2 regions of the Micromonospora zamorensis genome follow, and region 1 is predicted to be linked to the other one. Evidence: predicted binding sites of a transcription regulator. Region 1 holds the regulator's gene; the other holds the start of a gene.
The links. Region 1 encodes HspR, which represses chaperone genes until heat shock. Its sites were predicted from a motif close to TTGAGTNNNNNNNACTCAA; they were not measured.
Positions count from the first base shown of each region.

Region 2: lon (endopeptidase La) is a predicted target of HspR. The motif match lies at 14,569-14,587, and genes of this name have one in related genera.

Region 1 covers NZ_LT607755.1:6,393,933-6,409,899, reverse strand. Annotated here, with positions in the region: gene GA0070619_RS28710 (cation:proton antiporter) at 1-11, shown strand, start outside; gene GA0070619_RS28705 (hypothetical protein) at 155-586, shown strand; gene GA0070619_RS28700 (hypothetical protein) at 713-907, opposite strand; gene GA0070619_RS28695 (heat shock protein transcriptional repressor HspR) at 1,043-1,483, opposite strand; gene dnaJ (molecular chaperone DnaJ) at 1,514-2,695, opposite strand; gene grpE (nucleotide exchange factor GrpE) at 2,781-3,539, opposite strand; gene dnaK (molecular chaperone DnaK) at 3,588-5,465, opposite strand; gene GA0070619_RS28675 (GTPase domain-containing protein) at 5,686-7,527, shown strand; gene GA0070619_RS28670 (GTPase) at 7,524-9,209, shown strand; gene GA0070619_RS28665 (hypothetical protein) at 9,267-10,490, shown strand; gene GA0070619_RS28660 (phosphatase PAP2 family protein) at 10,555-11,178, opposite strand; gene GA0070619_RS32590 (hypothetical protein) at 11,244-12,059, opposite strand; gene pdhA (pyruvate dehydrogenase (acetyl-transferring) E1 component subunit alpha) at 12,663-13,838, shown strand; gene GA0070619_RS28645 (alpha-ketoacid dehydrogenase subunit beta) at 13,838-14,827, shown strand; gene GA0070619_RS28640 (dihydrolipoamide acetyltransferase family protein) at 14,824-15,967, shown strand, end outside.
Region 2 covers NZ_LT607755.1:2,989,433-3,005,399, reverse strand. Annotated here, with positions in the region: gene GA0070619_RS13125 (sugar phosphate isomerase/epimerase family protein) at 1-795, opposite strand, end outside; gene GA0070619_RS13120 (L,D-transpeptidase) at 1,532-2,800, shown strand; gene GA0070619_RS13115 (SMP-30/gluconolactonase/LRE family protein) at 2,908-3,924, opposite strand; gene GA0070619_RS13110 (STAS domain-containing protein) at 4,109-4,495, shown strand; gene GA0070619_RS13105 (FKBP-type peptidyl-prolyl cis-trans isomerase) at 4,551-4,943, opposite strand; gene GA0070619_RS13100 (TerC family protein) at 5,207-6,166, shown strand; gene GA0070619_RS13095 (helical backbone metal receptor) at 6,214-6,939, opposite strand; gene GA0070619_RS13090 (hypothetical protein) at 6,976-7,560, opposite strand; gene GA0070619_RS13085 (Asp23/Gls24 family envelope stress response protein) at 7,557-8,339, opposite strand; gene GA0070619_RS13080 (PDDEXK family nuclease) at 9,016-9,897, shown strand; gene GA0070619_RS13075 (hypothetical protein) at 10,192-11,451, shown strand; gene GA0070619_RS13070 (histone-like nucleoid-structuring protein Lsr2) at 11,585-11,932, opposite strand; gene GA0070619_RS13065 (response regulator) at 12,078-12,701, opposite strand; gene GA0070619_RS13060 (sensor histidine kinase) at 12,785-13,516, shown strand; gene GA0070619_RS13055 (manganese catalase) at 13,600-14,469, shown strand; gene lon (endopeptidase La) at 14,611-15,967, shown strand, end outside.

The sequences.
Region 1 (15,967 bases):
TCCACGACTGACCGCGCAGCCCCGACCCCAACGGTTGCTGAATTGCTCCCCACGGGGACTACCGCAGCACTCGACGGCAGGTTACCGTTTCGCCCCAGCAGCCAGGGTCCGCAGGCAGTGCAGCCAAACGCGGGCGAGAGCGGAAGGTTGGCCGGTGAGCGTGCAGGAATCGACGTTCCACGGCTTCGCCAACCCCGTCGATCCGAGTCCGGCGGAGTTGCGAGCTTGGGCGTACCAGCCTGATTCTGTGCCGTTGGCTTCGATGCCGCCCGACTGGGACCTGCTGGTCTCCGGCGATCGACTGGTGTTGACGCTCTTCGAGCTGGCGATGGACCCGTCCTGCCCGGCGCGGCGGTTCGCGTTGCACTGCCTCTACATCTACGCGGCCGACGGCATCCGGACGAACTTCCGCGCCCACCCGAAGCGTCGCTTCCGCAAGCTCGTCGAACAGGCCGAGCGTGAGGGCGACGAGCTGATGAAGATCTGGGCGCACAACGGCCGGGTGCTGCTGGCCCGACCGGATCTCTTCGTCTACCGGGACTGGTGCGAGGGCGGCCTGGTCCGCGAGAACCGCCGCCTCGGCTGAGGTCGGTTCAGTACGACGGCGAACGGGCCGGGACCCCCGCCTGGCGTCACCGCGTCCCGGCCCGCACTCAGCGACGCGAACGGGCCGGGACCCCCCGTGGGTCCCGGCCCGCACGTCGGTTACCGGTCAGTCCTGCTGCCGTTCCGTCTCGGCTCGGTCCTTCTCGCCGCCGTGGTCGTCCCGGCCGGCGAACCGCCCTCCGACGACCCGGTCCCGGTAGGTTCCCTCGGTCACCTTGTCGAACTTCTTGCGGACGGTCTCGGCCAGTTCTTCCAACCGGTCTTCCGCCTGCTGGGCGACCTTCTTCGCCGGCTCCGCCATCGCTCCCCCTCGCCATGCCGGTAGGTCCGTATTAAGCCGATTGGACCGTATCGACAGGCTAACCGAAGCGGCCCGGACCGCGCCGGGAAATCCGGTACGGTCCGGGCCGAAAGACAGCGCCGGGTGAGCGGTTGGTCAGCGATCGGGCATGCGGCGGGGTCGCCAGACGACCAGCGCGGTGGACGTGCGGTTGGTCGGCACCAGGTCCCGACCCGGGAAGCGGGCCAGCGACTCCAGCTCGGCCACCCGGCGGTACGCGGCGTCCAGCTCCGCCTCCAGCCGGGCCACCCGCTGCTGCGCCTGCTCCAGCAGCCGCTCCAGCCCGATGATCCGCTTGACGCCGGCCAGGTTGATCCCGTCGTCCTGACTGAGCCGCTGGACCTCGCGCAGCAGCACCACGTCGCGCACGCTGTACCGACGGCCGCCACCAGCGGCCCGGCCGGGCTGCACCAGCCCCAGCCGGTCGTACTGGCGCAGGGTCTGTGGGTGCATCCCCGCCATCCGGGCCGCAACCGAGATCATCAGAACCTTGGCCTCGTAGGCAGGGTCACCCGAACCGAGGAACTCGCCCGACATGCCGCTCACCTCCGCGTCCACTCCATCGGACTAACTGACCCGACGCACCCGAGCGTCGAGATGTTCGCGGGCCGCCGGCGGGCTCTGCTCGGCGAACGCCTCCAGTGCAGTGCGCGCCTCGTCCGACAGTCGGGCCGGGACCACCACGTCCAACGTGACCAGCAGGTCACCGGCCTGCCCGTCGCGGCGGACCACACCCTTGCCACGGGCCCGCAGCACCCGCCCGCTCGGCGTCCCCGGCGGAACCCGCAGGGTCACCGCGCCGTCGAGCGTGGGCACCCGCAGGTCCGTGCCGAGCACGGCCTCCGCGAAGGTGACCGGCACGGACAGCGTCAGGTCGTCGCCGGTACGCCCGAACAGCTCGTCCGGTCGAACCTTGACCTGCACGAAGAGGTCACCAGCGGGGCCGCCGCGCTCGCCTGCCTCACCGCGCCCGGCGAGCCGGATGCGCTGACCGTCGGCCACCCCGGCCGGGAACCGCACGTTCATGGTGCGGGTCTTGGTGACCCCGCCACTGCCCTGGCACTCCGGGCACTTCTCCTCGACCACGGTGCCGACGCCCTGGCAGTTGCGGCACGGCTCGGAGAAGCTGAACGCACCCTGGTCGCGGGTGGTCACCCCGGCGCCGTGGCAGACCGTGCAGGTACGCGGCTGGGTGCCGGGCTTGGCCCCGTTGCCGTGGCAGGTCTCGCAGACTCCGGGGGCGCGCAGCGTCAGGGGCAGCGTCACCCCGCGTACGGCGTCACCGAAGTCCAGTGCCACCTCGGTCTCGACGTCCCGACCACGGGCCGGACCGCGCGGTGCGGCCTGCCCACCGGCCTGGCCACCGGTGAAGATCGAACTGAACAGGTCCTGGAAGCCGGCTCCGCCGAAGCGACGGTCGCCGCCTCCACCGCCGCCGAACATGTCGGAGACGTCGAACGGCATGCCGCCCGGCTGGCCTCCGCCCCGGGCGCTGCGCCGGAAGGCCCCCGAGCCGAACAGCGAGCGCATCTCGTCGTACTCGCGACGGCGACCCGTGTCCGACAGGACGTTGTAGGCCTCGGACGCGGCCTTGAACCGCTCCTCGGCCTTCGGGTCGCCCGGGTTGTGGTCCGGGTGCGACTCCCGGGCCACCTTGCGGTACGCCTTCTTGATGTCATCCGCGGAGGCGGCCTTGTCCACGCCGAGCACGGCGTAGAAGTCCTTCTCGATCCAGTCCTTCGAACTCACCGGTCCACCCCCTCTCGACCCTCGCGGCCCGGCCGTCCCGCCCACCGCTGCGCGGTGGGCGGGACGGCCCGGTCACTGTCTCGCACTATTCCGGATCCGCGACCGCGACCAGCGCGGGGCGCAGCAGCCGCTCACCGAGCTGGTAGCCGCGCCGCATGACCTGGACGCAGGTCGGCTCGCTGACGTCGGCCGAGGTCTGGTGCGCGACCGCCTCGTGCCGGGTCGGGTCGAACGGGTCGCCCTGCTCGCCGAAGGCGTTCAGGCCGAACTTGCCCAGCGCGGTGGTGAGCTGTTCCGCCACCGTGCCGAACGGCCCGACCAGGTCGCCGTGTTCCCGGGCCCGGTCCAGGTCGTCCAGGATCGGCAACAGCGCGGCCAGAACCGAGCCGGTCGCCTGCTCCTGCACCAGGCTGCGGTCCCGGTCGACCCGCTTGCGGTAGTTGGCGTACTCCGCCGACACCCGCTGCAGATCCCTGGTGCGCTCGTCCAGCTCGGCCCGGAGCGCCTCCAGCTCGGCGCCGAGCGAGGTGCCCGTGCCGCCGCCGTCGACCGGCTGCGCCGGGGCGTCCACCACCGCCGGGCCGGATGGTTCCGGACCGTCGGTGGCGTTGACCTCGACCTCGATCTCGTCGACCACCACCTCGGCGTCCTCGACCAGGCCCTCGGCCGGTACGCCGGTCTCGGCGTCGGCGGCGGTGCCCTCAGGCTCCGACGTGTCGATGAGCTTGCGGTTGTTGCGGATGACGACCCGCTCCTTGTCGCCGGTGGTCGGCTCCGTGGGCGCGGAGCCACCCGGCGTCGACCCGGTGTCGGCCGGGTCGGCGGCTCGTGGCTTCTGCGTCATGCGGCTACCTCATCCCCTTCGCCGTGGATACGCGTCCGAGGCCGGTGGTCACTTCTTGCCGTCCTCGTCCACGATCTCCGCGTCGACCACGTCGTCGGCCCCACCGGCCTGCGCACCGGTCGCGCCGGTCGCACCGGTCGCGCCGGCCGCACCCGGGCCGGGCTCGCCGCCCGGCTGCTGGCCCTGCTCGGCCTGCTGCGAGTAGAGCAGCGAACCGGCCTGCTGGGAGACCTGCGCCAGCCGCTCGTGCGCGGACTTGATCTTCTCGATGTCCTGCCCGCCGAGCGCGCCACGCAGCTCGCCGAGCGCCTCGTTGAGCTGCTCCCGGTTTTCGGTGGGCAGCTTGTCGCCGCTCTCGGCGAGGAACTTCTCGGTCTGCCACTGGAGCGCCTCGGCCACGTTGCGGGTCTCGGCGTCGTCGCGGCGGCGCTTGTCCTCCTCAGCGTGCTCCTCGGCGTCCCGGCGCATCCGCTCGATGTCGTCCTTCGGCAGCGAGGAGCCGCCGGTGATCGTCATCTTCTGTTCCTTGCCGGTGCCCAGGTCCTTGGCGTGCACGTTGACGATGCCGTTGGCGTCGATGTCGAAGGCGACCTCGATCTGCGGCACGCCGCGCGGCGCCGGCGGGAGGCCGGTCAGCTCGAAGGTGCCGAGCTTCTTGTTGTAGGCCGCGATCTCACGCTCACCCTGGAAGACCTGGATCAGCACCGACGGCTGGTTGTCGTCCGCCGTGGTGAAGACCTCGGAGCGCTTGGTCGGGATGGTGGTGTTGCGCTCGATCAGCTTGGTGAAGATGCCACCCTTGGTCTCGATGCCCAGGCTCAGCGGGGTCACGTCAAGCAGCAGGACGTCCTTGACCTCACCCTTGAGCACACCGGCCTGGAGGGCGGCGCCGACGGCGACGACCTCGTCCGGGTTGACGCCCTTGTTGGGGTCGCGACCGGTGAGCTGCTTGACCAGGTCGGTCACGGCGGGCATCCGGGTCGAACCGCCGACCAGGATGACGTGCTCGACGTCGGAGATCTTGATCCCGGCGTCCTTCACGGCCTGCTCGAACGGGCCCTTGCAACGGTCCAGCAGGTCCTGCGTCATCCGCTGGAACTCGGCGCGGCTCAGCGTCACGTCGAGGTGCAGCGGGCCGGCCGCGCCGGCGGTGATGTACGGCAGGTTGATGTTGGTGGTGGTGGCGGCGGACAGCTCGATCTTGGCCTTCTCGGCAGCCTCACGGAGGCGCTGGAGGGCCATCTTGTCCTGACCGAGGTCGATGCCGTGCTCACCACGGAACGTCTTGACCAGGTGGTCGATGATCCGCTGGTCCCAGTCGTCGCCACCGAGCTGGTTGTCACCGCTGGTCGACTTGACCTCCACGACACCCTCGGCCAGCTCCAGCAGCGACACGTCGAACGTGCCGCCGCCGAGGTCGAAGACCAGGACGGTCTGCTCCTTGGAACCCTTGTCCAGCCCGTACGCCAGGGCGGCCGCGGTCGGCTCGTTGACGATCCGCAGCACGTTGAAGCCGGCGATCTCACCGGCCTCCTTGGTGGCCTGGCGCTGGCTGTCGTTGAAGTAGGCCGGAACGGTGATCACCGCGTCGGTGATCTGCTCGCCCAGGTACGCCTCGGCGTCCCGCTTGAGCTTCATCAGCGTCCGGGCCGAGATCTCCTGCGGGGTGTACTTCTTGCCGTCGATGTCGACGGACCAGTTCGTGCCGACCTCGCGCTTGACCGACCGGATCGTCCGATCCGGGTTGGTCACTGCCTGACGCTTGGCGACCTCGCCGACGAGCACCTCGCCGTTGCGGGCGAACGCGACGATCGACGGAGTCGTCCGCGACCCCTCAGCGTTGGCGATGACGGTGGGCTCACCGCCCTCGAGAACGCTGACGCAGGAGTTCGTCGTGCCGAGGTCGATACCGACCGCACGTGCCATGTTCGCTTCCTCGCTTCGTAAGGTTGTGCAGGTGACGGGCACTGCCCGCGGCTGCCTGGCGAGCACCGCCCGCAGCGGGCCCCACCACAAGTTGAGTGAACTTGACTCAATAGTGCCACGCGTTGGCGAATCGTCAAGTTGAGTTGAGTCAACCCGACGCAACCCACCCGTTATTACCGTCCGGTTGTCTTCTCTTGCATCGGTCGGGCACGCTTTAGCGGTGACGACGCACGGCGATTCCGCCACCCGTTCCGGCGCGCCCGCCGTCGCATCCCGCACCGGCCCGCCGGACGCCGCGGAGGAGCCGCCCGCCACCACCGGGGACGACAGCCTCCCCGGCGCACTGTCGGGCCTCCGGGAGGCGATCGGTGCGACCCGGTATCCCCTCGCGCTGCCCACCGCCGGGTCCGCCCGGCACAACGCCACCGCCCTCACCGACCAGCTCGACGACTATCTGCTGCCCCGGCTCGCCCGGCTGGACGCCCCACTGCTCGTGGTGGTCGGCGGCTCCACCGGCGCGGGCAAGTCGACCCTGGTCAACAGCCTGGTCAAGGCCCGGGTCAGCGCCGCCGGCGTGCTCCGGCCGACCACCCGCTCGCCGGTGCTGGTCTGCAACCCGTCCGACGCGGCCTGGTTCCGGCAGGGTGACCTGCTGCCCGGGCTGACCCGCACCACCGAGCCGAGCGAAGATCCGCGCGCCCTGCACCTCGTCACCGCGCCGGCCCTGCCCGCCGGGCTGGCCTTCCTCGACGCGCCCGACATCGACTCGGTGGTCGACGCCAACCGGGCGCTCGCCACCCAACTGCTCGCCGCCGCCGATCTCTGGCTCTTCGTCACCACCGCCGCGCGGTACGCCGACGCGGTGCCCTGGGAGCTGCTGCGCAGCGCCCGGTCGCGAGGCGCGGTGATCGCCATGGTGCTGGACCGGGTGCCTGCCGAGGCCACCGAGGAGATCGCCGCGCACCTGAGCGAGATGCTCGCCGAACAGGACCTCGGCCGGGCGCCGCTGTTCGTGCTGCCGGAGACCTGGGTCGACGGGCAGGGGTTGCTGCCCGAGGGGGTCACCGCATCGCTGGCCGACTGGTTCGCCCGGCTGGCCGGCGACGCGGACGCCCGGGCGGCGGTGGTCCGTCAGACGCTGGACGGGGCGCTGGCCGCCCTGCACCCCGCCGTCGAGGAGCTGGCCGACGCCGCCGACGAGCAGCTCGCCGCCGCCGACGGGCTGGACGAACGGGTCCGGGCCGCATACCGGGGTGCCGAGCGCACCGTCGAGCAGGGGCTCCAGGACGGTCGGCTGCTCCGGGGCGAGGTGCTCGCGCGCTGGCAGGAGTTCGTCGGCACCGGCGAGCTGTTCCGCACCCTGGAGGCACGGATCGGCCGCCTGCGGGACCGGGTGGTGGCCGCCGTCACCGGCCGGCCGGCGCCCTCCGTCGAACTCCGCAACGCCATCGAGTCGCAGCTGGTGACGCTGCTGCGCGGGGTGGCCTCGGAGGCCGCAGAATCCGCGTACACCGGGTGGAAGGCACACCCTGCGGGCGCCGACCTGCTCGAACCGGCGCTCGCCCACCCAAGCGCCGACCTGCCCGAACGCGCCGAACGGATGGTCCGGGACTGGCAGCGCGGGGTGCTGGAGCTGGTCCGGGTCGAGGGCGGGGACAAGCGGTTCGTGGCCCGCACCGCCGCGTACGCCGTCAACGCCACCGGGCTGGCCGTGATGATCGCCGTGTTCGCCTCCACCGCGTTCATCCCGACCGGGCTGGAGCTGGCCACCGGGGCTGGCACCACCGTCGCCGCGCAGGCCGTACTCCAGGCGATCTTCGGCGACCAGGCGGTGCGTACCCTCGCCGCCAAGGCCCGCACCGACCTGCTGAAGCGGGTGCGGACGCTGCTCGACGCGGAGGCCGACCGGTTCCTGAGCCGCACCGCGGACGCCCGCCCCGCCGCGGACGCCGGCGACAGCCTGCGCCGGGCCGCGGGCCGGGTCGAGCTGGCTCGGCACCGCAGCGGCCTGTCCGCCGCCGGCAACACCCAGCCGGCCGCCGACGAGGAGGGTTTCCGGTGACGAACATCACCGGCCGGGTACGCGAGGCGTTCCGCGGAGACCAGCGGGTCGACGCCGACGTGCTGATCGCCCGACTGGACGCGGTACGCCGGTTCCTGACCGCTGTCGACGGCCTGCTGCCGGACGCGGAGCTGGTGCCCGCGCACACCCTGGTCGAGCGGGCCGGCACCCGACTCGCGCTCTCCCGGGACCACACCGTGGTCGCCCTGGCCGGCGCCACGGGCAGTGGCAAGTCCAGCCTCTTCAACGCGCTGGCCCAGCTGGAGCTGTCGCCGGTCGGGGTCCGTCGGCCGACCACCGGCGTCACCCACGCCTGCGTGTGGGGCCCACTGGAGGGCGCCAACCGGCTGCTCGACTGGATCGGCGTGCTGCCCCGACACCGTTTCGTCCGGGAGAGCGCCCTGGACGCGGACGACGAGACGGCGCTGCACGGGCTGATCCTGCTCGACCTGCCCGACTTCGACTCGGTCCAGCGGTCCCACCGGCTCGAGGTGGACCGACTGCTCGGCCTGGTCGACCAGGTGGTCTGGGTGGTCGACCCACAGAAGTACGCCGACCGGGTCATCCACGACAGCTACCTGCGCGAGTTCCACCGGCACCGCGACGTCACACTGGTCGTGCTCAACCAGGCCGACCGGCTGCCCCCGGCTGAGGTGCCCCGGGTCCTGGACGACCTGCGCCGACTGCTCGACACGGACGGGCTGACCGGTGTGCCGCTGCTGTCCACCACCGCCATCGACCCGGCCGGGATGGTCGGGCTGCGCGGTGCCCTGGAGCGGACCGTCGCCGAGCGGCAGGCCGCGCTGCGTCGGCTCGCCGGTGACGTCGACACGGTCGTCGCCGGGCTGGACGAGCTGGTCGGCTCGGCCAGACCGGCCGGTGGGCCGGACGACTCGACAGTCGACGGCTTGAACCGGGCGCTGGCCGGAGCTGCCGGCGTGCCCGCGGTGACCGAGGCGGTGCAGCAGGCGTACCGGCACCGGGCCGTCGCGGCCACCGGCTGGCCCCTGGTCCGGGGCTGGCGGCGGTTGCGACCCGACCCGCTGCGCCGGCTGCACCTGCCCGGCCCGGCCGACGCGGGTGCCGACGCGGCGGAGAGCCTGGTCGCGGCCACCTCCGTGCCGGATCCGACGGCCGCCCAACGCTCCGCCCTGGGTCTGGCGATCCGCGCGGTGGCCGACCGGGCCGCCGCCGACCTGCCCGCCGCCTGGCCCGGCGCGGTCACCGCCGCCGCCCGGTCCCGCCTCGGCGACCTGCCGGACGCGCTGGACCGCACGATCGCCGGCACCGACCTCGGCCTCGGCCGTCGACCGCTGTGGTGGCGGGTCGTCGGCGGTTTGCAGTGGCTGGTCACCCTGGCCGCCGTGGTCGGTCTGGGCTGGCTGGTGCTCGGCTACGCGCTGCGGGCACTCGGCCTGCCCGCGCTGGACAACCCGATGGTCGGGCAGGTGCCACTGCCGACCCTGCTGCTGCTCGGCGGTCTGCTGGCCGGGCTGCTGCTGGCGGCGCTGACCCGACCCGTGGTGCGCTGGGCCGCGCGGCGTGCCCGGGCCCGCGCCGAGCAACGCCTGACCGCGAAGGTGGCCCGGGTGGGCGAGGAGTACGTGCTCACACCCGTGCGGGTCGTGCTCGGCTCGTACGCGCAGGCACGCGACGCGCTGAGGGACGCCGCCCGCCGCTGACGCTCCGCACGGCTCGCTACCGCTCTGTGTACGCCCCGGGCGGCGTAGGGTCGGAGCATGGCCACGCCTCAGACCCCCTACGACGCGGTGCTGCACGCCGCACGCGACGTGACCAAGCTGGAGTCCGCCCTCGACGCCGAGATGCTCGGCAGCGCGCTGCTGGGCAGTGTCTACGCGATCGCGGAGACCGACCGCGACACCGCCGTACGGGAGTTCGTCACCGGGTTTCTCGCCGCCACCGCCCGTCGCCGGGTCGCGGCCGCGACCACCATCCGGCAGGTCTTCGCCACGCTCGTCCCGGACGCCGAGGGCACCGATCGGGTGCGTCCGGGCAGCCAGGCACCCACCTGGGCCGGTCAGCTCGGCCGGGTGCACCTCACCGGCACGTGGGCGTACGGCGACGTCTACGGCGACCAGACGTCCTACCTCGCCACCTTCGCCTACGACGACGCGTCCGGCGGCTCGGAGCACGCGCTGGTGGCCCTGGTGGACCACAACATCGGGATCACCAAGGACATCTTCGTCGGCGGGCCGGCGGAACGGATCCTGGACCAGGTCCGCCAGATGTGCGCGGACGACGAGCTGACCTGGTTCCGCACCGAGAATCCGGCCCAGCTCCGTGGCGAGGTGGCCCGCCATCTCGCGGTGACCGACGAGCTGAGCGAGTTGCCCGGCGAGGGTTCCCTCGCCACCGACCGGGCGCTGGTCGGTGCCCGGCTGGCGCTGCTGCCCACCGCGGCCGACCCGACCGGCCCGGCGGAGGTCGAGCCACTCTCCGCCGCCGAGCGCACCGACCTGGTCCGGCGGTTCCTCGCCGCGCCGGAGGCCACCCGCTTCGGGCTGGACTCCGTCGACGGCCCGGAGCTGGCCTCGCTGCACTTCTGCCTGAGCCTGCTGCTGGACCACTCGGCGACCTTCCCGGACGCCGACCCGATGCGCTGGAGCCCGGCGGTGTCCGGGCTCTTCCTGCTCGACTGGGTGCACCGCCGCGCCGTGCTGGACATGGACGACGCCGCGATGCTGCCCCGGGTGCTGCGTGCCTGGGCGCGGTACGCGTCCCGGCAGCGCGGTCTGCCCGAGGCGGCGACCACGCGCACCGACGAGGCGATCGAGGAGATGGTGCCGGAGTTCGCGCGCCTTTACTCCACTGGTGAACGACGCAGCGCCGCCACCGCCGCGGTGGCACAGCTGATGGCCGACGGTGTGGACCCGGACGACCCGGCCGCCCTGGACGCCTGGATCGAGGCGAACCGGCACCGCCTGGCCGACGACGGGGCCTGACGACACCCGAGGCCGGGCGGCATAGCGCCGCCCGCCTCGGCCCGGCCGGCGTCTGCGGCGGGTCTCAGCGCAGTGGGCCGAAGACCGCCGCGGCGATCAGCGCGCCGAGCACACCACCGGCGAGCACCTGCGGCACCGTGTGGTCCCTCAGTCGCACCCTGGACCAGCCCACCAACGCCAGCAGCGGGGCGGCGACGAGCACGCGCGTTCCGAACGTCAGGGCCAGGATGACCAGGGTGCCGGCGGACACCGCCGAGTGGATCGACATCTTCCACCAGTGGCTGACCGACACGGCGACCACGAGGCCGACGAGCCCGGCCACCGCCAGCGCCAGCAACGGGCGGGGCGCGCCGAGCACGGCGAGCAGGGCGAGCCCTCCCGCGACCGAACCGAGGCCGACCAGCAGCGGCACCCGTCGCTGCTCCCGACGGCCGATGTGGTGGTCGGTGAGCCGGCCACGGCGTACGCCGCCGACGATGTAGGCGAACGGGATGCCGGTGACGAAGATCGTGGCGAGCAGACCCCAGACGAGGCCCTGACCCGGACGGCGCGCGCTGTGCCAGCTCACCGTGATGATCAGCAACGACACGAGCACGGCCGGTGCGGTCACCTCGGTGACCAGCCGGGCGATCCGCCGCCCCGGACCGGGTCGGCTGGTGACCGGGCGGACTTCGGTACCGCCGCCCACGCCACCCCCTCCGGTATGCGCCTACCGCCGAACACCGCCGGCACCGGATGGGCCGCCCCTGTTCGTCACCGTACCGCCGGGGACACCGTCGGGTGCGGCGGTCCGGCCAGCGATGCCAGGCCGGCCGCGAACGTCGGGAGATCGGTCGGAGACGACGGGACCGACGGGCTGGGCCGGCTGGTCGGCACGGCGGGGGTGACGGGCGGCGCGGGCCTGGTGGCCGGCACGGACCGGGTGCTGGTCGGCGCGGGCCTGGTGGCCGGCACCGACCGGGTGCAGGTCGGGACGGCGGTGGCGGTCGAGGCGTCCGTCGGCGTGGGCGTCGGGTCCAGCGTGGGCGTCGGATCCAGCGTGGGCGACGGATCCAGCGTCGACGTCGGGGTCGGAGTCGGGCTGGGAGTCGGCGTCGGATCGGGGCCCGGCGAGTCGGTCGGGTCCGGGTCGGTCGGACCGGGGCCGGTCGGCGAACCGGTCGGCGACGACGGGGGGACGGCCGGTGAGGTGCCCCGGGGTGGCTTCGGCGCCACCGGCGGGTGCGGCGCCCGCGGGGCGGGCCCCAGGTCGGTCACTGTGGGCCCCGACCCAGGCCCTTCCCGGGTACGACGGGGAGCGGCGGGCAGCCAGCCGCTGGTGGGGCCGACGCTGGGTGAGCCGGGCGGTGGGACTGACGGCTGGCTGGTCATCGGCAGCGGAATCAGCACCGGCCCGACCGACGGGGTCGGGATGAACGGGATGCTGCTGTCCGGCAGCGCGGTGCTGCCCGGGGTGGCCGAGCCGGCGCTGATCGCGGCGAGGATCGGCATCGACGCGGTGCCGGCCAGCAGCGCGACGGTGAGCAGGTAACCCCGGGTGGGGCCGCCCGCGCCGGGAGCACGGTGCACGCCGACCACCCTGCGGTAACCGCCCGCGGACCGGTGCCGGCCGAGGGCTGGTGTGCCGGGACCATCACCTGGCTCGTGCACCGCACACCCCTTGTCGTCGGCCGTCGGAGGACATGGATGGACGCCGCCGGCGCTGAAGCCGGCAAATAACTCGATAGGCGCGATCCTGCGGTAATCAGCCTTACGTAGTCACGCTCCGTCGTCCAACCTCCACCGCGTGTCGACACGCGGTGCTGACCGAACGGTGACGAATCATCGCCGGATCGCCCTCGAAACGCAGGCCAGCATGATGGCGACAAACGATGGCAAAGCGTGGGCGGTCGGAATGCGGGGCAGGCGTACTGTGGGCGCGCTCACCTGCTCTGCGAATATGGAGCACGACGGCAACGCAGCCGTGACCTCCGCGCACCCTCGCGGCAGGCGCGGTTGAGCGCCGGCACTCCCGATCCGGGTTCGGCCAGAACCCGGATCACGCCGTGCGGCAACCCCCACCGGGGCTAGGCGCGGCCGCCAGGAACCGGCCCGGCAGCAGCCGGGCAGGCGCACGAGTTGCGCGGCCGGGTGACCCCCCGGTGCCGACGCAGACACGACAGGGAGAGACCGATGGCAAAGGGCGACCCCGGGGGCACCACCCGCAGCAGGCGGCCTGCACCCCGCTCCAAGAAGGGCGCGGCCGGTAATCCGGAGCTGGTGCAGCTGCTCACCCCCGACGGCGAGCGCATCGACAGCGCCACCGGGCCGGACGGCACCGAGTACCGCGTGGACTTCACCGACGAGGAATACCGCGGGCTCTACCGCGATCTGGTGATGGTCCGCAAGCTGGACGCCGAGGCGACCGCCCTCCAGCGCCAGGGCGAGCTGGGCCTCTGGGCCAGCCTGCTCGGCCAGGAGGCCGCTCAGGTCGGCTCCGGGCGGGCGCTGCGATCGCAGGACATGGCTTTCCCGACCTACCGGGAGCACGGCGTCCTCTACTGCCGGGGCATCGACCCGATCATGCCGCTGGGCCTGTTCCGCGGTGTCGACCAGGGCGGCTGGGACCCGAACGAGTTCAAGTTCAACATGTACACGATCGTCATCGGTGCGCAGACCCTGCACGCCACCGGCTACGCCATGGGCATCACCATGGACGGCAAGATCGGCAACGACGACGGCGAGGCCGCGATCGCCTACTTCGGTGACGGGGCCACCAGCCAGGGCGACGTGAACGAGGCGTTCGTCTGGGCCAGTGTCTTCAACGCGCCGCTGGTCTTCTTCTGCCAGAACAACCAGTACGCGATCTCCGAGCCGCTGGAGCGCCAGACCCGGGTCCCGCTCTACCAGCGGGCCGCCGGCTTCGGCTTCCCCGGCGTACGGGTGGACGGCAACGACGTGCTGGCCTCGTACGCGGTGACCCGCACGGCGCTGGACAACGCCCGGCACGGGCAGGGCCCGAGCCTGATCGAGGCGTACACCTACCGGATGGGCGCGCACACCACCTCCGACGACCCGACCCGCTACCGGATCGCCAGCGAGGTCGAGTCGTGGCAGGCCAAGGACCCGATCACCCGGGTCAAGGCCTTCCTGGAGAAGCAGCAGATCGCCGACGCGACCTTCTTCGCCGAGGTCGACGAGCAGGCTCGCCGCGAGTCGGTGCACCTGCGCGAGCGGGTGCTCAACATGCCCAACCCGGAGCCGGTGACGATGTTCGACCACGTCTACCCCAACGGCTCTCCGCTGCTCGACGAGCAGCGCGCGAAGTTCAACCGCTACATGGAGTCCTTCGAAGGGAGCGCCCACTGATGGCCACGGAGACGCTCACCCTCGGCAAGGCCCTCAACACCGGCCTGCGCCGCGCCCTGGAGACCGACCCCAAGGTCATCATCATGGGCGAGGACGTCGGCAAGCTCGGCGGCGTCTTCCGGATCACCGACGGGCTCCAGAAGGACTTCGGCGACCAACGGGTCATCGACACCCCGCTGGCCGAGTCCGGCATCATCGGCACGGCGGTCGGTCTGGCCATCCGCGGCTACCGGCCGGTCTGCGAGATCCAGTTCGACGGTTTCGTCTACCCCGCGTACGACCAGATCGTGTCGCAGGTGGCGAAGATGCACTACCGCTCGGGCGGCAAGCTCAGCATCCCCATGGTGATCCGGATTCCGTTCGGCGGTGGCATCGGCGCCGTCGAGCACCACTCCGAGTCGCCGGAGGCGTACTTCGCGCACACCGCCGGTCTGAAGGTCGTGACCTGCTCCAACCCGCAGGACGCGTACGTGATGATCCAGCAGGCCATCGCCTCGGATGACCCGATCGTCTTCCTGGAGCCCAAGCGCCGCTACTGGGAGAAGGGTCAGGTCGACCTGAACGCGCCGCTGTCCGAGGCGTACCCCCTGCACTCGGCCCGGGTCGTGCGGCCCGGCACCGACGTCACGGTGCTGGCCTACGGGCCGATGGTGCGGACCTGCCTGGAGGCGGCGACCGCCGCCGCGGAGGACGGCCGGGAGCTGGAGGTCATCGACCTGCGCTCGCTCTCCCCGCTGGACCTGGGCGCCGCGTACGAGTCGGTGAAGCGCACCGGCCGCGCGGTCGTGGTGCACGAGGCACCGTCCAACATCGGTCTCGGCGCCGAGTTGGCGGCCCGGATCACCGAGGAGTGCTTCTACTCCCTGGAGTCGCCAGTGCTGCGGGTGACCGGCTTCGACACCCCCTACCCGGCCTCCCGGGTGGAAGAGGAATACCTGCCCGACCTCGACCGGGTGCTCGACGCCGTCGACCGCACCTTCGGCTGGTGATCGACATGTCCCGGATCAAGACGTTCAACCTGCCCGACCTGGGCGAAGGGCTGACCGAGGGCGAGATCCTTGCCTGGCTGGTCAAGGTCGGCGACACCATCGAGCTGAACCAGCCGATCGTCGAGGTCGAGACCGCCAAGGCGGCGGTGGAGATCCCGGCGAAGTGGGCCGGGCAGGTGCAGGCGATCCACCACCCGGAGGGCACCACCGTCGAGGTCGGTACGCCGATCATCGCGATCGACACCGATCCGGGTGCCGGCCCGTTGGAGGCACCGTCGACCACGGCCACGCCCAGCAGTGACCTGCCCACCCCGTCGGCGGCCTCGCTGGCGGCGGTGGAGGTGGCGCCGGCCGAGGGCATGATCGAGCCCGGCCTGATCGGCGGGGCGGCCCCGGGTGGGCGGACGGCGGTGCTGGTCGGTTACGGCCCGCGTACGACGGCCGCGAAGCGTCGCCCGCGCAAGGGCGGTGTCCCGGCGCAGGCCGCTGCGGCACCCGCTCCGGCGGCACCGGCTCCGCAGCCGGTGGTCGCGCCAGTGGCGGCTCCGACTCGTAACGGGCAGGCCGCGACGGCGACCGGCGGGCTGGTCCTGGCCAAGCCTCCGGTGCGCAAGCTCGCCAAGGACCTCGGGGTCGACCTCGGCACGGTGACCGGGTCGGGCCCGTTGGGTTCGATCACCCGGGAGGACGTGCAGCAGGCGGCGAGCGGTGCCGTGGCCGAGCCGATCGCGACCCCGTCGGTGACGACGAGCGCCGCGAGCTTCGGCACGGACCGTGAGCAGCGCATCCCGGTCAAGGGGGTTCGCAAGCTCACCGCCGAGAACATGTCCCGCTCGGCGTTCACCGCCCCGCACGTGACGGAGTTCCTGACCGTCGACGTGACCCGGGCGATGAAGGCTCTGGACCGACTGCGCGGTCGACGGGAGTGGCGCGACGTACGGGTCTCGCCGCTGCTGCTGGTGGCGAAGGCCGTGCTGCTGGCGGTGAAGCGTCACCCGATGGTCAACTCGACCTGGGCCGGCGACGAGATCGTGGTCAAGGACTACGTCAACCTCGGTATCGCGGCGGCCACCGAGCGTGGCCTGATCGTGCCGAACGTCAAGGACGCCGGCCGGCTCTCGCTGCGGGAGTTGGCGGACG
Region 2 (15,967 bases), 3.4 Mb from region 1:
GTCGCCGAGGTCGGCGAAACCGCCCTCGACGTCGAGGTCCTTGACGTGCACCTGACGGATCCGGCCGCGGTTGGCCCGGATCACGTCGACCGGGTCGTGCGCGCCCCGCCAGGTCCAGTAGAGGTCGAGTTCGAAGTGGACCAGTCGGGGATCGGTCTGCCCGGTGAGGATGTCGAACCCGGTCGAGCCGTCGGTCAACGGCACGAACTCAAGTTGGTGGTTGTGGTAGCCGAAGTCGAGCCCGGCACGTTCGGCCATCCGGCCGGCCTTGTTCAGGTCGCGCGCCAGGGCCCGGTAGACGTTGGGGTCCCGGATCGCCTGGCCGCTCGCGTCCCGACCGAAGTACGGGTGGACGATCTTCTTGCACCCCACGACGTTCGCGTCGGCGAGGGCTTGTTCCCAGGTGGCGGCGTCGAACGGCTGCGGGATGCCGGTGTGCCCGGAGGTGGCGCGCAGCCCGGCCTCGTCGAGAGCCGCCCGGAACTGCGCGGCGGTGCGTCCGACGAAACCGGCGTGCTCCACCCGGCGGTAGCCGATCCGGCGCAGGGCGTCCAGGGTGCCGGGCAGGTCGGCGGCGAGTTGATCGCGCAGCGTGTAGAGCTGGATGCTGATCCGGTCCACCGGAACCCGGCGCCGGCCGTGGGACTGCGCGGCGGGCGCGGCGGCGGCCGGAGCGGCGAACATACCGGCAGCGCCGACGGCAGCGGCGGAAACGGTCGCGGCGCGCAGAACCGCACGGCGGCTGACCGGCTCGGACACCGCTGTCGGCTCCGGTTGGTTGATCTGTTGATCCATGGTGGTGGTCCCTTCCTGACGGCTGGCATGCCGTCTACGGCAGTCGACCCGGCTGCCGTCGCCCGGACGCGCCGAACCGGCCGGAGCCTGGCTCCGGCTGGACGGTGAGGGACGGTGCTCGGGTGCGGCCCGGACCCCTCGGGGGCGGAACGCGGCGACCCGGCAGGGTGGCGGCGAGCTGATCGACGAATGGGCAACCCTCTATCTGGATCGTGACCCTACCCTTGCCTCCGGACGAAGGCAAAGCTTCGTCGTGATCGGCAGAAGTTTCGCTCCAACTGACAAAAGTCCGCCCCCGAGGTGCGCCGCCTGCCGCGACCTCCTACTTCCGCGCCGGGCCGCGCCGCGCCGCGCCCCCGGTGGCTTGATCCACTCGCGTTCATGGAAGTCGCGGTATCCGGGACGTCCCGATACCCCGACTTCCATGAAACCGAGTCGATCATGACGGGTGCGACCCTCGCACGCCTCGTTCGCGCCACTTCCGCCCAGGCGGGCCCAGGCGGGACCGGGCGGGGCCAGGCCGGGCGAGACGCCCTCATCCGGACAGCCGGTGTGGTGGTCGCTCAAGCAGAGCAAAGAGCGTGACACGGGTCGCTTGAACGCCTCATCCGCCAAGCGGAACATTGGCGGAAAATGCGTCGATAAATGCGCCTCCGATTATTTGCGAATGCCGTGGACGCCCCTGTCGAAGAAGCGAGAATGTGACAGAGGGAAGTCAAAAACGGGGGGACTGAACATGACGTCTAGGCGGCGATTGACGATGTTGGCGGTAACCATCGCAGCCGCACCACTCGTCCTGGGTGGGTGCACCGCCAACCGGGAGTCGGCGACCGGTTCGGCCAAGGGGCACGCCGCCCCGCCGGAGCTCGCCGTGACACCGGGGGACAAGACCCGCGACGTGCCGGTCAGCGCCGAGGTGGGCACCGTGGTCAAGGGCGGCAGGGTCACTGGCGTACGCCTCACTGACGACAAGGGCAAGCAGGTCAACGCCGAGCCGCGCGAGGATGGCTCGGGCTGGGTGCCGAGCGCGCCGCTGCAACCGCGACGGACCTACACCGCCGAGGTGACCGCCACCGGCGACTCCGGTGCTACCACCACTCGCAGCACCACGTTCACCACGATGGCGAAATCCACCAAACCGCAGATCACCAGCACTCTCTATTTCGTCGGCAATCGGACGTACGGCACGGCGATGCCGGTAACCGTAGCGTTCGACCCGGGAATTCCGAAAGAGGCCAGAGCGGATGTCCAGCGGCGGTTGTTCGTGAAGACGAATCCCCCGCAGCCGGGCACCTGGTCGTGGCTCGAGGACGGAAGTCAGGTCTATTACCGGGCACCCGATTTCTGGAAGCCGGGGACCACGATCAGCGTCCGGGCCGGTCTGGAGGGTCTGCCGATCGGGAAGGACCGGGTCGGCGACTCCGAGCGGACCGCGACCTCCAAGATCGGACGCCAGGTCTCACTGGAGATCGACAATGCCACCAAGCAGATGACGGTGATGCGCGACGGCAAGCAGGTCCGCCGGATCCCGGTCAGCCTGGGTAAGCCGAGCACCCCGAGCTCCAGCGGCAAGATGGTGATCATGGAGAAGCACCAACGGACCACCTTCGACACCCGGGGTGAGCCCAACGGCGGGTACGTGGTCGACGTCGACGACGCCCAGCGCTACACCTGGGGTGGCGAGTTCATCCACTCCGCCCCGTGGTCGGAGGGGGACCAGGGCAACACCAACGTCTCGCACGGCTGCGCCAACGTGTCCGCCACCGCGGCGGACTGGTTGATGGGGGTGACCCAGGTCGGTGACCTGGTCACCGTCAAGGGCACCGAGGTGGAGTTGCAGCCGGGCAACGGCTGGACCGCGTGGAACGTGAGCTGGGACGAGTTCGTCCGGGGCAGCGCCCTGCCGGTGCCGCCCGGGCTCAAGCCCGCGCCGGTCGCCCCGGCGCACCCGGGAGCGGTGGCCGGTGGGTCGCCCGCTCCGGCACCCTCGGTCAGCGGCCGCTGAGTCACTGCCGCCAGCCTTCGGGGCCGGCCCGCCACCTGGCGGACCGGCCCCGTCGTTGCCTTGACGTCGTCGAGGCAAGGGCCGCACCGACAAAGGCGTGGGAGCGATCACCCCAGGGGTACGCGGGCCACCCCGGTCCCGATCAGGCTGCCCAGCCACAGGTGGTCGCCGTGCTGGCGTACCCCGGTGATCATCCGGTAGTGCCCGTTCGGGCCGTGCAGCGTCCGGCGGACCCCGCCGTCGCCGTCGACCAGCGCGACCAGCCCGTAGCGGCGTGGCTGTGGCTGCATCGCGTCGGGCAGCAGGGCGGCGATCTGGCGCAGTCGCGGATGCGGCAGCAACCGTTCGGCGATCGGCACCCGTGGGCTGGGCAGCGCGATCCAGTACGTCCCGTCGCCCACCGCGGCGAGATTGTCCGGGTACGCGGGCAGGTCGGCCAGGACCCGCACACCGCCGCCCAACTCCACGCGCAGCAGACGGTGGGTGCTGGTCTCCACCAGCATCAGGGCCGACTCGTCCGGGGTCAGCGCGATCCCGTTGGGGAAGTACAACCCGTCGGCCACCACCTCGGTGCGACCGCTGCCCGGGTGGTAGGCCAGCACCCGGCCGTTGGGGCGGTGCTCCAGCAGGTCCCGTTTCCAGTGCGACACCGGGAACCGGTCGGAGCTGTCGGTGAAGTAGATGGTGCCGTCGCGGCCCACCGTCGCGTTGTTGGCCAGGTGCACCGGAGGTGTTGTCCCGGTCAGTTCGCGTACCGTGCCGTCGGGCGTGACCCGCAGCAACCCCCGGTACGCGTCGCAGACCACCAGGGCCTCACCGGACGGGTCCAGCTCGATGCCGAGCGGTCGGCCACCGGTCTCGGCCAGCAGCCGGGGTCGGGTGCCGGCCGGCGCGTCGACCGGCCACCACCAGAGTCGACCCTCCTCGTCGCCGCTGATCACCCGCCCGGCCTGGTTGATGAGCACGTCCTCGGGCCCGACGGCGCCGTCGGGGAGGGGCAGCACCTCGGCCTGGTCGAGCCGGCGGTCGGTGGGAGCCCACGCCCCGGTCAGTGCCGGAGGGACGGTTGCCGGCTCGCGGACGGGACGGATCAGCCGGGGCGGCCGGGGCCGGGGGATCAGCATCCGCCTATTCTCCACCGCCGCTGTCGGCCGTCCCCGTTTCGCCGCTCGCGCGGCGTGCCGACGGTCGGGCCCCGGGCTCCACCCTGAGGGGGAGGGGCAGCACCTCGGGGTATGACCCTGGGCGTACCCGGAATCACTCCGCGGAGGGGCGAAACTGTCGGGGGTGGGGGCTAGATTTCAGGGCATGGAAGAGCACAGCGACCGGCTCGACGTGCAGGTCAGCGTGGGTGACCGGATGGTCCTCATGCGGGTGGCCGGCGAGGTCGACATCGCCACGGTCGCCGCGTTCCGTTCCGCGCTGTGGTCCGCGCCGCCTCGTCCGGTGCTCCAGCTTGATTTGTCCGAGCTGCGGCTGCTCTCCGCCGCCGGCATCCGCACCCTGCTCGCCGCGCATCTGCGCGTGCGGGCTCGCGGCGGCGAGCTGGTCCTGGTCGACCCGAGCCCGGTGGTGGCGCGGGTGCTGCGCGCAACCGGTCTGCACCGCGTGATGGCGATCCTGGAGCCGGCCCGGGTGGTCGAGGCGGCGCGCCGCCCGCTTCCCGCGACCGCGCACCTGCAGCTGGTCGCCTGACCCGAGGCGCGGCGCGAGGGCCGCCGGCGTGAGCCGGCGACCCCCGGACAATCGGTCAGCGCACGCCGAGCAGGTCGACGATGAAGATCAGCGTCTCGCCCGGCGCGATGACGCCGGCCGCGCCCCGGTCGCCGTACCCGAGGTGCGGCGGGATGGTCAGGCGGCGGCGGCCGCCGACACGCATGCCCACGACGCCCCGGTCCCAACCTGCGATGACCTGACCGCCGCCGAGCGGAAACTCGAACGCCTCACCCCGGTTCCACGACGAGTCGAACTCGCCGCCGGTGGAGTGCGACACCCCGACGTAGTGCACGCTGACCAGCTGGCCTGCCTCGGCCTGCGGGCCGTCGCCCACGGTGATGTCCTCGATCACGAGGTCGGCCGGCGGTGCACCCTCGATCGGACCCACCTCGGGCTTGCCCGATCGGGCGCCTGCTGCCTGGTTCATGCGGGGATCTCCTGCCGTGTTGGGTGATGTGTCCGGTCACCGTCGATCCTGCCGGATCACCCCTCACCGATGTGCGGCGGACCCGCCACCTGCTCGATCGCCCGCCGCGCCGCGCCGCCGGTGGCAGGGCCGACGGCCACGACGAACCCCTCGACGGTACGACCAGAGGCCCCGGACTTCGCCCGACCGCCGACGTCGGGCCGGCCGTTCGCCTAGGCTCGGGAGCGGCCGGTCGGCGGGGTGCGGGCGGTGCACCGTGGTCGATGCGGAGGGCGTCGGTGGCTGAGGCGACGGTCACGGTCCCGCTGTGGGCCTGGGCGGCGGTCAGCGCGGTGATCGCGGTGATGCTCGCCGTGGACGTGCTCCTGCACCGGGACAACCACGTCATCGAGCTGCGCGAGGCGATCCTGTGGAGCGCCGTCTGGATCGGTGCGGGCCTGCTGTTCGGGTTGGTCGTGTGGTGGGGCCTCGGCGGTGACCCGGCCATCGCCTACTTCTCCGGTTACCTGTTGGAGAAGGCGCTCTCGGTGGACAACGTCTTCGTCTTCGCCCTGCTCTTCGGCTACTTCCAGGTGCCGCCCGGCTACCAGCACAAGGTGCTGTTCTGGGGCGTCGTGGGGGCGCTTCTCTTCCGTCTGCTGTTCATCTTCGCGGGCGCCGAGCTGCTGGACCGGCTCGCCTGGGCCGGGTTCGTGCTGGGCGCCTTCCTGATCTGGACCGGTTGGCGGCTGGCCGTACGCGGAAAGCCGGACGTCGACCCGGACCGCAACGTCGTGGTCCGGTTGTTCCGTCGGCTGGTGCCCACCGACGCCCGCTACCACGGCGATCGGTTCACCGCCCGGGTCGCCGGCCGGCGGGTGGCGACGCTGCTGCTGGTGGCCCTCGTCGCGATCGAGGCCACCGACGTGGTGTTCGCCATCGACTCGGTGGCGGCGATCCTCGCCATCACCACCAACACGTTCCTGGTCTGGACGGCCACCGCGTTCGCCGTCCTGGGTCTGCGCAGCCTCTACTTCTGCCTCGCCGGTCTCCTGCGACACTTCGGCTATCTGCGGTACGGGCTCGCGCTGCTGCTGGCCTTCGCGGGGCTGAAGCTCATCCTCGCCGAGACGCCGGTGGGCAAACTGCCGGTCTGGTTGACCCTCGCGGTGGTGGTGCTGACCCTGGCGGTCTCCATCGGCGCCAGCATCCCGGCCGCGCGACGTCCCGGAAACGGCCGCTGAGGCGCCAGGCCGCCGGAGCCGGCGGTTGAGCCGCCGGCCGCGTCGGGTCAGCCGACCACGACCGGGCGGTTCAGCTGCTCGGCCAGCAGGGCGGGCGCCTCGGCCAGCGAGGGGCCGTACCAGGTGAGGTGCCGACCGGAGAGCAGTGCGCACGGTACGCCGGGGAACGCCGCGGGCCCGTCGTCGGCCGTGAACCGGTACGGCTCGTCGGGCAGCACCACCAGCTCGGGCTCCCGGTCGCGCAGCTCGGCAAGCGTGGGACGGGGATAGCGCTCGGGATGCTCGTCGTAGGTGTTGACCACACCGAGCCGACGCAGCACGTCACCGGCGAACGTGTCGCCGCCGAGCACCACCCACGGCCGACGCCACACCGGCACCACCGCCCGGCGGGGTGGGGCCAGCCGGGGCGGCTCGGCCCACGCCCGCCGGGCGTCGCGCAGCCAGGCCGGCTCCGTCGGCGCCCCCAGCTCGGCGAGCAGCTCACCCAGCTCGGTCAGAGCGCCCGCGACCGTACGCGGATAGGTGACCCGCACCGGCACGCCGGCCGCCCGCAGCGCTTCCGCGTCGTCGCGGCGGTTCTCCTCCACGTTCAGCAGCACCAGATCCGGCCGCAGGGCGCGCACCCGGTCCAGGTCCGGGTACTTGCTGCCGCCGACCCGGGCGACGTCGAGCCCGGCCGGGTGGCTGCACCAGTCCGTGGCCCCGACCAGAACTCCCGGCACTGTCACGGCCACCGCCTCGGTCAGTGACGGCACCAACGACACCACCCGCACCCGCGCACCTCCGTCCGCCACCGGTCCCGGCACCGATCATGCCCGTCGTGGCAACCCCGGTCCGGGCCGGCGGGGCTCGATGCGGGCGGTCACGTCGAGGTGCGCGGGTGTGCAGCCGGCGGTCGTCGCGAACCGGCGGACCGCGGCGTCGACGTGCTCGCGTACGGCGTCGGCCCGGGCGTCGGTCGCCAGATCCACCCGGATCCACACGTCGGGACGTCCCGGTGTGCCGGTGAGCACCACCCGGGCGCGGCGCACCCCGGGGTCGCCGGTCAGGTCGCGCTCCAGTGCGTCGACGAGCACGTCGGTAGCCAGGCGGGTGCGTCCCGGGTGGCGTCCGGGGTGGCTCAGCATGCCGTGCAGTGCCTGGCGGGGCCGACGTAGCTCACGGCCCAACAGGCGCTGCCCGGTGAGGGCGGTCAGCGCTCCAGCGACCGCCGCGGCCACTGTGCTCCACGGCGCGGCCACTCGCCACGCGTCCAGCAACCCCGCCCCGAGCAGTGGCGCACCCGGGTCGCTGCCGGGCAGCGCGCCGAGGCTGGCCCCCAGGGCTGTCGCTCCGAGCACCACCAGCAGCAGCGCGACGACGGTCCACAGCAGCCGGTGTGCGGCGTCCGTCATGCCGGCCGCCGGCGGGGCAGCAGGCGGATCTCGATCCGGCCGACACGATGCGAGGCGAGCTGCCGCAGCTCCTGACTCACCGCGAACTCGACCTCCGAACGGGCCGCCGGGTCGCCGGTGGCTCGCACCCGGGGGCGCCACTGGTCACCGTCCCGCCGGATACGCACCCGTGCCTGGCGTACACCCGGCACGGTCGCGGCCGCCTCGGTCAACCGGCGTTCCAGGCACCGCCGCCGCAGGTGCCAGCCGTCCCGCTCGTCGATCCGCAGCCGGGCCGGTGTCCAGCGGCGCAGCTGGGCGGCCAGGATCACCAGGCCCAGCAGTACGGCCCCGCCGGCCACGACGCGAACCTCCGGGTCGTGCCAACGGGTGCTGGTCAGCGCGTCGTACCAGCCGGTGCGCGCGAGCAGCGACGCCGGGCGACCCAGCGTGACCAGCAGCGCCTGTACGGCCAGCAGCACGCCACCGGCGAGCAGGGCGACGGCCAGCAGCACCGAGGCGGCCCGGTTGATCGTCGGCATGTCGGCCTCCGGCCGCCGGACGGGCCGCCCTGCCTCAGCGCTGTCCACCCCGGGGACGAGCAGGTCGTCCACAGTGATGGTCACCGCGGCCACGCCGACGCCGGCTTCGGCGGCCACCCGCTCGGAGACCGCCACCCGGACCGCCTCGGCCACGGCAAGCACGCTGTGCCCGTACGAGGTGACCAGGTGCAGGTCGAGTCCCACGGACCCGCCGCCCAGACGCACGGCGGTCGGGTGAGCGCCGGTCACGCCGGACACCCGGCGGGCTGCTTCGGCCGCGATCCGTGCGACGTCCGCCGCCGTGACGGTGCTCGGCTCACGGCGGTCCGGCCCGGCACGACGTCGACTGGTCGGATACTGGCCCGCGTCGGCAGGCGTGGTGGGGCTGCTGGTCCGGATGACGCGTGTGGTCCCTGTGGTGCCGACGGTCGGGCGGACGGCGACGGGCCGCGAAGGAAGCCGGTGGTGTCGGCCCGCGCGATCAGCGCGAGGGCGCCGGCGGATGGTCGGGTCACCGGCCAGTCGGGGCCGGCGGACGCGACGCGGGTCATCCTGACGCTGGCCAGCGGCCAGACCGCTACCGGCGGGGGTGCCGAGCTGTTGTCGCGACATGCTGACCTCCCGGCCGGTCCGCTACCGGCGACCCGGCTGAATACACCCGCCGCGCACCCGTGGAACACGACTTCGGCGTGACCTGTGTCACACGTTCGTCTCGAGTGCTGGCACCGGTTGTTGGTTCTTGACACCTACACCTGCCCGGTGGTCGACCGGCTGGAGCCGATCCGGCAGAAGCACACCATCGAGGGCTTGGTGATGGGCGCCGCCGAGTAACGGGCGGCCGGGTACGCCGGACCGGCCGCACCGCCGAGGTGCAGGTCATGATCGACCACCTAGACTCGGCCCGGCTCGACCGACCGGCGGATGGATCAGGCAGATGACGAGCATCGGCAGCGACGACCGCGGCTGGCTGCGGGCGGTGCCCGCCGAGGATGGGCGTGACCCGCTGCTCACCCGCGCCGGCCACCGGGTCTACCCGGCGCGCCGGCTCAGTGACCTGGTCCAGGGCCGCCCGCCCGGTGTCACCGGCAGCCAGTGGAGTTCGGCCAGCCGCGCCAGCTTCGACTTCGTGGTCTACGCGGCCGACACCGGCCGGGCGATCGTCGCCGTGGAGATCGGCCCCGTCGCGCCCGCCGGCTCTGCCGAGCAGCGCGTCGAGCGGCTGAAGGACGCGGTGAGCGCTGCCGTCGGCCTGCCGGTGCTGCGGATCGGGTCGCCGAGGTTGCGGGCGGCCGAGCATGGCCGCCGCCTGGTGGAGTACGTGATCGACGCGCGCGCCTACGCCGCGGGAGGCGCCGGAGTGACCGCTGCCGGGGACGACCCGGCCCCGGTGGGTTTCCGGGACATCCTCGGTCGGCTGCCCGACGGCCGTACCGGACCGGTCAATGACCTCGGCGCGCTGACCCGGGCGGCGGCGGTCGAGGCGTACGTGGCCGGGCGGGTGGCCGACCCGATCGTGCGAGGGCTGCACGTGCGCTGGGTGGATGGGCCGGCGCAGGGGTGGAGTTGGGTGCAGGTCCGCCCCGACGCGTGCCTCGTCGAGCGGGTCTCGGTGACCGAGCACCGCTTCTCCTGCGGCATCGACTCGGCCCGGTTGGCCGAGGACCTCGCCACTGTCGCCGTCGGGGAACGGCTGCGGGAGAACGTCACCTCGGACTTGGTGCCGCGCGCCGAGTTGACCGCGCAGATCGTCGCGCTGAGAGGGCGCCGCCACGAACTGGTGGGCGGGTTCGCCTTCGACCACCTCTGCGCCGACTGATCGGCACCCGTTCCACCTGCTGATTTTCCGCTCCGCGCCGGCTCGATGCCGGGTCGTGGCAATTTCCTGTGCGCCGGTTGAACCTTCCCCGTCGCCCACCCGTACTCCTGCGCGAATGAACAGGATCTCCCATCCGCGTCGTCGGGACCCGGGGGACGGTGTGGAAAGGGCATCGTCGGCCATCGACGCATTACCGGGTAGGTCACGGTGCTCGCCGCCGTGGCGTGCCATCTGACATCCGTCGGTAGGCCGAGGCCAGGAATCCACTACCGGATCGAGAAGGAGAACAATTCGATGCGCAGGTCCACACGGGCGGGCCGGTCATCCGGCAACGCGCGGAGCAAGCGTCTGCTGGCCGTTGTCGGCACGCTCGCGGTCTTCGGCGGAGTCGTCGCCGTGACCCAGATTTCGTCGGCCCAGGACCGGCGGACAAATAAGCCGCGCCCGGCTGCTGGGCAGTGCGTGGAACCGAGTCCGGGCGCGACCGCGCCGACGGGCGGCGGTTCGACCAGCCGCACCTGGCAGAACGGTCGGTGGGTGCGTAATCACTGGGGTGACGGACAGCAGTCGGTCCCCGAGTGTGAGGACGGTAAGGACGGCACGGTCGGCACCGGCACGGCCATTGCCTGCCCGGACGTGACGGCCAAACTGCCGCAGGTGCCGGACCGGGCGCGGGCCGAGGTGGACCGCAACCTCGCCCAGTTGCAGGCCCAGATCGCCGAGGCGGACCGCCGGTTGGCCGCCGAGGGCAACAAGGGTGAGGCGTTCATCCGCAGCGCGATCCTCCAACCGCTGGCCGGCAAGCGGCGCGCGGTGCTGGACCGGATCACGACGGCCATCGACCGGGTCGGTCCCCGGCCGCAGGGTCTCGCGCAGCTCGCCGAGTGCCAGGTGCAGCCGACCAACAACTCCGGCGGCAACAACGGTGGCGGCACCCCCACCACCAGCCCCACCACCACTCCCGGTGGCAACAACGGCGGGAACAACGGTGGCACGGCCCCCGGCGCCGGGCTCGGCGTGCTGGCCAACGACTGTGACGAGAGCCAGCTCCAGCCGCACAACGGCTTCCAGAACGGCAACCGCTGCGTGAGCACCGAGTTCGGTGAGGTCGGCGCCGCCGCGAACAACCCGTCACTGCTGATCACCCAGTTCCCCCAGCAGGTCGGCCAGAACCAGGCCTTCACCCTGCGGGTCAGCACCCGCAACCTGGTCCGGGACCGCTTCCTCGCCGCCGGTCAGGGTGGTTACTACGTGGAGAGCTCGCTGCTCAACGCCCAGGGCCTGGTCCGGGGCCACTTCCACACCGCATGCCGGATGCTGGACAGCCTGACCGCTCCGCCGGAGCCGCAGGAGGTGCCCGCGTTCTTCGTCGCGACCGAGGACGGCCGCGGTGGCGCCCAGCCCGACGAGGTGACCATCCAGATCCCGGGCCTGCCGGAGTCGGGTACGGCACAGTGCTCCGTCTGGGCCGGCGACGGTTCGCACCGCCTGCCGATGATGGAGCGGGCCAACCAGACGCCCGCGTTCGACTCGGTGCGGATCACCGTCAACTGATCCAGGCTGACCGGCGGCGGCCGGTCACCCGGGGCGACAACCCCCGGGTGACCGGCCGCCGCGTCGTTTCGGTGCCCGGACAATCCGATGGGGCCACGCCGTTTCCGGCGTGGCCCCATCGTCAACTCCTGCGTCAGCGGCTCTTGTAAGCCTCGACGACCTCGACCGGGATCCGGCCTCGTTCGGAAATCTTGTAGCCGTTCTTGACGGCCCATTCCCGGATGGCCCGGTTCTGCTCCCGATCCATTCCCGCGCCGGCGGGTCGCCCCGGCCGCCGGACTGTGCGGGCGCTCTCCACCGGGCCACGCCCGATCCGCCGACCCGCATTGATGTACGGGTCCAGTGCCTTGCGCAGGACACCGGCATTCTCGTCCGAGACGTCGATCGTGTAGGCCACGCCGTCGAGACTGAACTCGACCGTCCGGTCTGCCTTCCCACCGTCGAGGTCGTCGGTCAGGACCGTGATTACTTTTCTCGCCATTGCCGATTACTCCCTGTGTGCGGCGGGATGTGTCCAAAGTCTGACCTATCACCCCGGTAATCCGCAACAATATGCGTCCCATTCATTCGGCGCGTCGCGATTCTGTTACCGAGCAAAACCGTGAATCGCGCGCGATGAAGCGGTCTCATTCGTCGAGGAGGCCAGCGTGCCCGGCGAGGGCGGCTGCCTCCGCCCGGTTGGACACCCGCAACTTGCGCAGCAACGCGGCGGTCATTCGTTTCACCGTCCGCTCCGAGACGTGCAGTTCGTCGGCGATCTCGATGGTGTTGCGGCCGACGGCGATCGCCCGCAGCAGCCGACGTTCCTCGCCGTCCAGGTCGACCGCCGCGGCGCGGGTCGGCCGCAGCATGGCGTGCAGCAGTTCGGCCGGCAGCACCGCCCACCCCTCCAGGACGGCCAGCAGCGGGGGCAGCAGTTCCTCCGGTTCACTGGTCTTCGGCAGGAACCCCTCGGCGCCGGCCCGCAGCGCCTCCAGCGCCGGCGCCGGGTCGGCGGAACCGGACATCGCGACCACCCGTACCCGTGGGGTGGTCCGCCGGATCGCGCCCACCGCCCGGATGCCTCCTGGTGGGGGCATGTGCAGGTCGACCAGGGCCAGATCGGGGTGCCACTGGCTGACCAGCGCCGCGGCGGCTGCGGCGTCGCCGGTCGAGGCGACCACCTCGGCGCGGCCGTCGGTGGTGATGGGGAGCAGCAGTTCGAGGCCGCGGACGAAGAGGGGGTGATCGTCCACGACGACAAGTCGCATGGTGGAAGCTCCCGGCATGTCTGCGCCGTTCCCCAGCGGGTACCGATCATGCGGGTACGCACCGAACGAGGGGAGTCGGGTGGATGCGCGCACGCCACGGTCTGCAGGGCCTGCTGCGAGGGTTGCGCCGGATCGAGCCGGCTCCAGGTGAGATGCGACCACCGGTGGCGGATTCGGAGTTGCTGCTGCGGGTGTTGTGCCACGAGTTCCGTACGCCGATCAGCACCCTGACGTCGCTGACCCGCGCGCTGGCCGACGAGCAGCGAGAGCTCAGCGGCGCCGACCGGCGGGCGATCAGCGAGTTGGCCCGCGACCAGGCCGTCCACCTGCAGAGCCTGCTGCGCGACGCGACCGCCGGCACCGGCGCGCTGGCGCTGGCTCCACAGCCGGAGCCGGTTGTCCCGCTGGCGGGCATCCTGCGCGAGGCCGCCGCGCTGGTGCCGGCCGGTCGACGGCGTGCGCGGGCCACCCGGCGGGCGGGCGCCTGCCCGGTGCCGGCCGGACGGACCCGCCAGGTGCTGGTCAACCTGGTGGAGAACGCGCTGCGGCACGGGCCACCGGACGGGCAGGTGGGCCTGTACGCCACAGTGCGTGGGCCTGGCCTGAGCGTCCTGGTCACCGACGAGGGACGGGTCGACGACGCGTTGCTGTCCGCGGTGCGCCGCCCGGCGCCGGCGGTCGGGATGTCCGGGCTGGGGTTGTGGATCGTGCGGCAGCTCCTCGTGCCGGACGGGGGAGCGCTGCGGGTGCACCGACTGCGACCGCGCGGCGTGGCGCTGGAGCTGCTGCTGCCGACGGTTCACCCGCTGCGCTGACCCCAGCGGGACACGGGTTGGCCCGGTCGGGTCACCGAGGCGGGAACGCCACCCTCTACCAGTTCCCGTCATGAGGGGGTCAGATGTTCAGCCATGTGAAGGACCTGCAGTTCGAAGCCAAGCCGGACGGCCCGGATGCCGCGTTCGCCCGTCGCCTGCAGGAGGTGCTGGGCGGCAAGTGGGGTGAGATGACCGTCGCCAACCAGTACCTCTACCAGGGCTGGAACTGCCGGCTGCCCGGCAAGTACAAGGACCTGCTGCTCGACGTCGGCACCGAGGAGATGGGCCACGTCGAGATGATCGTCACGATGATCACCCGGCTGCTGGACAGCGCACCGCTGTCGTTGACCGAGGGGATCGCGGAGGATCCGGGGGGCGCGGCGACCTTCGCGGGGTCGAACCCGGCGCACTTCATCCACGGTGGCGGTGGCGCGTTGCCCGCCGACTCCAACGGGGTGCCCTGGAACGGCTCGTACATCACCGCCAGCGGCAACCTGCTGGCCGACTTCCAGCTCAACGTCACGGCGGAGGCGCAGGGTCGCCTCCAGGTCGCCCGGTTGTTCAACATGACCGACGACCCGGGCGTCAAGCAGATGCTGCGCTTCCTGTTGGCCCGCGACACGATGCACCAGAACATGTGGCTGGCGGCGATCGAGCAGCTCAAGGAGGACGGCCTGGAGGACATGCCGGTGCCGGAGGCGTTCCCGGACTCCGGCGATCTCAGCGAGGAGTACGGCTACACCTACCTGGGCTTCTCCTCGGGCACCGACTCCTCCGAGGGGCGCTGGGCGTCCGGGCCCTCGCCGGATGGCAAGGGCGAGTTCCGGTACGACGACGCCCCGCGGGCGAACGCCCCGGAGCCGGTGCTGCCGCCGGGGGACCCGCGGTTGTACGGCACCAGTCCGGGTGTGGCCGGCTCGGTCGTGAACACGGTCAAGAGCAAGCTCACCTGACGTGTCCGGTCGGGTCGCCCGCCGGTTTCGGGCGGCCCGACGGACCGGGCCGGAGAGTGGTCTGGGTCACAGAGCGGAACAAGGGGAACGCTTTGTTACTTGAGCCAGACACGCTCAACTCAACGCGATAGCAGGTGTTCGATGGCAACTCTTCCGGTACTTCCCCTGACCGACGCCGTGCTGCTGCCCGGCATGGTCATCCCGGTGACCCTCGACCCGACCACCCAGGCCGCGATCGACGCGGCCCGGGCGACCGGCGACCGCAAGCTGCTGGCCGTGCCGCGCATCGACGGCGAGTACGGCCCGGTCGGCGTGGTCGCCACCATCGAGAAGGTCGGCCGGCTGCCCGAGGGTGAGCCCGCCGCCGTCATCCGTGGCCTGTCCCGGGCCCGGATCGGCTCCGGCGTGCCCGGCCCCGGCGCCGCACTCTGGGTCGAGGCCTCCGAACTCGACGAACCCGCTCCCGCCGGCCGCGCCCGGGAACTCGCCCGCGAGTACCGCGCCCTGGTGACCTCCGTGCTCCAGCAGCGGGGTGCCTGGCAGGTCATCGACGCGGTGGAGCGGATGACCGACCTGTCCGAGCTGGCCGACTCGGCCGGCTACGCGCCCTGGCTGACCCTGGACCAGAAGACCGAACTGCTCACCGCGCCGGACGTGACCGCCCGGCTGGAGCTGCTGGTCGGCTGGGTGAAGGACTACCTGGCCGAGCAGGAGGTCACCGAGCAGATCAACAGTGACGTCCGCGAGGGGCTGGAGAAGTCCCAGCGGGAGTTCCTGCTGCGCCAGCAGCTCGCCGCGATCCGTAAGGAGCTGGGTGAGGACGAGCCGGACGGCTCGGCCGACTACCGCTCCCGGGTCGAGTCCGCCGAGCTGCCGGAGAAGGTCCGCGAGGCGGCCATGCGCGAGGTCGGCAAGCTGGAGCGGGCCAGCGACGCCTCCCCGGAGGCGGGCTGGATCCGCACCTGGCTGGACACCGTGCTCGAAATGCCGTGGGGCACGCGTACCGAGGACAACACCGACCTGGCTGCCGCCCGGGCGGTGCTCGACGCCGACCACGCCGGCCTGGCCGATGTGAAGGACCGCATCCTGGAGTACCTGGCCGTGCGCAACCGTCGCGCCGAGCGCAACCTCGGCGTGGTCGGCGGTCGCGGCTCCGGCGCGGTGCTCGCCCTCGCCGGCCCTCCCGGGGTCGGCAAGACCAGCCTCGGTGAGTCCGTGGCGCGCGCGCTCGGGCGTAACTTCGTCCGGGTGTCGCTCGGTGGCGTCCGCGACGAGGCGGAGATCCGCGGTCACCGGCGCACCTACGTCGGCGCGCTGCCCGGTCGGATCGTCCGCGCGCTGCGCGAGGCCGGCTCGATGAACCCGGTCGTGCTCCTCGACGAGGTGGACAAGCTGGCCGCCGGCTACGCCGGTGACCCGGCCGCCGCCCTGCTGGAGGTGCTCGACCCGGCGCAGAACCACACCTTCCGGGATCACTACCTGGAGGTCGACCTCGACC